DNA from 2 places in the Methylomonas sp. EFPC3 genome. Region 2 is predicted to be linked to the other one. Evidence: riboswitches for the same ligand, from Rfam matches in the RefSeq annotation. Region 2 holds a riboswitch; the other holds the start of a gene.
What was found. Region 2 has a riboswitch for cobalamin ahead of PL263_RS00080 (ribonucleoside-diphosphate reductase subunit alpha). Riboswitches for the same ligand answer to the same signal wherever they lie in the genome.

Region 1: it holds a riboswitch for cobalamin, as region 2 does, so the genes downstream of both, PL263_RS15450 (TonB-dependent receptor) here and PL263_RS00080 (ribonucleoside-diphosphate reductase subunit alpha) in region 2, are expected to answer to the same signal.

The regions. Positions count from the first base shown of each region.
Region 1 is NZ_CP116398.1:3,446,894-3,449,092, forward strand. Features, by position in the region: gene coaD (pantetheine-phosphate adenylyltransferase) at 1-57, shown strand, start outside; gene PL263_RS15440 (YfhL family 4Fe-4S dicluster ferredoxin) at 60-305, shown strand; gene PL263_RS15445 (GNAT family N-acetyltransferase) at 337-783, opposite strand; cobalamin riboswitch at 921-1,143, shown strand; gene PL263_RS15450 (TonB-dependent receptor) at 1,262-2,199, shown strand, end outside.
Region 2 is NZ_CP116398.1:13,546-15,744, reverse strand. Features, by position in the region: gene PL263_RS00080 (ribonucleoside-diphosphate reductase subunit alpha) at 1-1,490, opposite strand, end outside; cobalamin riboswitch at 1,610-1,827, opposite strand; gene PL263_RS00075 (AbrB/MazE/SpoVT family DNA-binding domain-containing protein) at 2,028-2,199, shown strand, end outside.

The sequences.
Region 1 (2,199 bases), 1.0 Mb from region 2:
AGTTTCGTGCCCGACTTGGTCAAGCAACGTTTAACCGAAAAATTTTCCGAGGAGTAACTATGGCACTCATCATCAGCGACGACTGTATCAATTGCGATGTCTGCGAGCCGGAATGCCCGAACGGCGCGATTTCCCAGGGTGAAGAGATTTACGTGATCAACCCGTCTTTATGCACCGAGTGCATCGGTCACCACGACAAGCCGCAATGCATGGAAGTTTGTCCGGTGGACTGCATCGACAAGGATCCGGACCACGCCGAAGACAAAGACTCGTTGTACCGCAAGTATTTGAAACTGACGGCGTGATCTTTATGTGGTCGGCGTGGCCTGCGATGTTCTATGGCAATAGCAGTCGCATTGGCCGCATTGGCGATAACTCGAAGCCGTGGCGGCGGTAAAAACGTTGTCCGGCGCTGTTGTCGGCGTCGGTCAGCAAGGTAATTCGCCGGCAACCCTGCTGTTTGGCGAACGCCACCGCATGTTGCAGTAGCGCAGAGCCGATTGCGCCGCCGCGCCGGTTTCTATCCACCACCATATCTTCCAGCCAGGCCACGCGCGCGCCCAGCGCCGTCGATACGCTGAACAGCAAATTGACCATCCCCAGAATTTCGCCGTCGCGCCGCGCCACCAAAATCCGCCCCAGTGCCGGTTGGGCAATGATTTGACTCAAGCCGCGGCGTTGTAGCGTTTCGTCCGCGACAAATTCGGCTTCCTGTTCGAATAATTGCGCCAACAGGCGGCACATTGCCGGAATGTCGGCCTCGGTGGCGGTAACGATTTGCATGCTCTGATCTCCTGCTTAAGCCGATAGTCTTGTCGAGTCTAATACAGTAGCGTCGAGCGACGGTAATGTTGGCTGATTGCGGTGCGGTCGATGCCGTTCCGGCGGTTTGCCTTGCCTGCCCAATCCCGATCAACTACAATCCCGACCTTCTTTCAGGTGTTGGCGCCGAATCTCGGCCAGACTTAAACAGGAAGTCGGTGCGGCAAATTTCGTTTTGCCCATGCCGACGCTGCCCCCGCAACGGTAGATAAGTAAAGAGCCGCGTTTTTTGCCACTGTGCGTTTTGCATGGGAAGGTGCGCGGTTCAGGCCTTCAAGCCGCTTATAAGCCCGGAGACTGGCCCGGAGGATCATTCGAGACAGCGGAGGGCTGTTACGGAATGGTCAGAGCCTGTGCCTAGCCCGTTCTCCGCCTATTCTCTCGCCGATATCTCCTCTGTCGTTTTTTACCCGGATGCGCGGTGGGCGCAGAGGAAACTATGCAAAAAAAAATAATCATGGCTTTGCCACTGGCCGGCATTAGCGCGTTTGTACCCGGCTTCGCCGACGACCAATCCGCCAATTTAGCCGAGACCGTGGTGACGGCGACGCGGTCGGAAAGCAACCAAACCGAACTGGCGACCGCGACGACGATTTATACCCGGCAAGATATCGAACGCTTGCAGGTAAGAACTTTGCCGGAGCTACTGAAAGGCTCGGCCGGCATCGACATGGTGCAGAGCGGCGGTTACGGTAAGGACACCAACATATTTATGCGCGGAACCAATTCCGATCACGTACTGGTGTTGGTCGACGGGATCAAGGTCGGTTCGGTGACGACGGGCACCACGCCGTTTCAATTTATTCCGGTGGATCAGATTGAACGGGTCGAGATCATTCGCGGGCCGCAATCCAGTTTGTACGGCTCCGAAGCCATCGGCGGCGTGATTCAGATTTTTACCCGTAAAGGCGGCAATAGCGAGCGGCCGAATATCGCGCTGGAAGCCGGCGGCGGTTCTTACGACAGTTATAAAGGTTCTGCAGCAATCAACGGAAAGCTGGGGAATGCTTGGTATAGTCTCGGCGCCTCTCAATTTGGCAGTCAAGGTATCAACGCGCGAAGCGGCGTCTCCTTAAGGGAAGGCTTCAATCCTGATCGCGACGGTTACAATAACACCGGCTTAAATGCCAGGGCCGGTTACCGCTTCGATAACGGTGCCGAGGTCGAGGCGTTTTTTTTACGTGCGGAGGGCGAGACCGAAATCGATAACTCTACACTCAGCAGCACGATGTTCATCAACCAAACGGTTGGGGCCACAGCCAGCAAGGATTTCAACGATGTCTGGCGGTCGACGTTGCGTGTAGGACAAAGCGTGGATGATTCGGACAATTTTAGCCATAGCGGAGTGTTTGCCAGTAACTTCGATACCACCCGTTG
Region 2 (2,199 bases):
ACCGGCGAAAACAAGGTCCAGTCGCCGTTGTCCCGCACCCGCTGCATGAACAAATCCGACACCCAGGCGGCGGTGTTCATGTCGTGGCAGCGGCGGCGCTCGTCGCCGGTGTTTTTGCGCAATTCCAGAAATTCCTCGAAATCCAGATGCCAGTTTTCCAGATAGGCGCAGACCGCGCCCTTGCGCTTGCCGCCCTGGTTGACCGCCACTGCGGTATCGTTGACTACCTTCAAAAACGGAATCACGCCCTGGCTGTGGCCGTTGGTGCCCTTGATGCGGCTGCCCAGCGCTCGCACCGGCGTCCAGTCGTTGCCCAGGCCGCCGGCGTATTTTTGCAGCAGCGCGTTTTCCTTGATGCCTTGGTAAATGCCGTCCAAGTCGTCGGAGACCGTGGTCAGATAGCACGACGACAATTGCGGGTGGCGGGTGCCGCTGTTGAACAAGGTCGGCGTCGAGCACATGAAATCGAAGCTGGACAGCAACCGGTAAAACTCGATGGCGCGGGCCTCGCGGTCGATCTCGTTCAAGGCCAGCCCCATCGCCACCCGCATGAAAAAGCACTGCGGCAGCTCGATGCGGCGACCGTCGATGTGCAGGAAATAGCGGTCGTACAGGGTTTGCAGGCCCAGGTAATCGAATTGCAGATCGCGTTCGGCCAGCAAGGCCGCGCCCAACACCGCCAAATCGAACTCGGCCAGACGCGGGTCCAGCAATTCGGCGGCCACGCCGGCGGCGACGAATTCGGCAAAGCAGCCGGCGTAATGTTCGTGCATGTCCGCTTGGGTCCAGGCCGTACCGGTCGCTTCCAGACGCAGATTGCTCAACAGCAGGCGCGCGGCGACTTTGGCGTAGTCCGGGTCGGTTTCGATCAAAGTGCGCGCCGCCAGCACCAGCGCCTGGCGCACCGCCGCCAGCGGCATGCCGTCGTATAAATTAGGCAGGGTTTGTGCCCACACCCGTTCGGCATCGGCGCCGGCCAAACCGGCGCAAGCCTCGCTGCATAAGGCGATGAAGGCGGCCTGATCCAACGGCCGGCGTTGGCCGGCGTCGTCTACCTGCAGGGCTGGCGTGTCATCTGCTTGGAGTTGTTGCGCGGCGCGTTGCTCGGCGTGTTTTTCCCGGTACAGCACGTAGGCGCGGGCCACGTCGTGGGCGCCGGAGCGCATCAACGCCAGCTCCACCTGGTCTTGAATGTCCTCGATATGCACAGTGCCGCCGCCGGGCAAACGCCGGGTCAACGCCTCGACCACACTAGCGGTAAGTTGCGCCACCTGCTCGCGGATGCGCGCCGAGTTGACGCCATGCTGGCCCTCCACCGCCAGAAAGGCCTTGGTAATGGCAATGGCGATTTTTTCCGGCTGAAACGCCACCACCGCGCGGTTGCGGCGGATCACTTCCAGGCCGGCGTGCGGCGGTAACGACGGGGGTAACGAGGCGGCTTCGCCAGCATGGGCATAATGGGCGGACGCGCGGACGGCGGCGGTTTGCATGCGATTCTCCTTGCTCTTGGGCGGGAAGCGCGAAGCCGCAACGGAAAGGCGCGCGGCGCGAACCCGAAATCGCCCGACCCGCAACGCTTGCCATCGTCCTCGGAGACACCCCGCTCCCGGTTGATTGAAGTTTCGAGGGCAGGTCTCCTGGCTCTCGGGTCGCCGCCTCGGTTCAGCCTTCCCGGACTCGCGTCCAGTGGCATCGTTGAACAAAGACTCGCCGATTACAGTTGCGGGGGCAGCTCCGGCTTTCCGGCGATCATGCGAAAAATGCAAAAGCGCCGACCGGATTCCCTTTTAATCCCCTTCGGGGGGAACCGTCTCGGAAAGGGAGTTTAGGTGGGGCAAAGTTATCTGTCAAGCCAATAAACACTATATATTGCGTAAATTTATTTAATTTAACCCCGTATATAGTGAACTACAATCGACACGGGCAAGTCTATCGACAGGAATTCGTCGATTCGGGCGGGCATGGCTTGTGTCGTTACAGCAATCGCATAATAATACACACACACCGTACACACAGGAGGCCGCGACATGACCACCTTGACCACCCGTATCTTCAAAAACGGCAATAGCCAAGCGGTGAGGATTCCGCAGGAATTTCGTCTGGACGTTAGCCAAGTGGAAATCAGCCGCTGCCCTAACGGCGATTTGCTGATTCACCCGGTGCCGGCCGACCGCGGCGGCGCCTTGTTGGCGGTTCTGC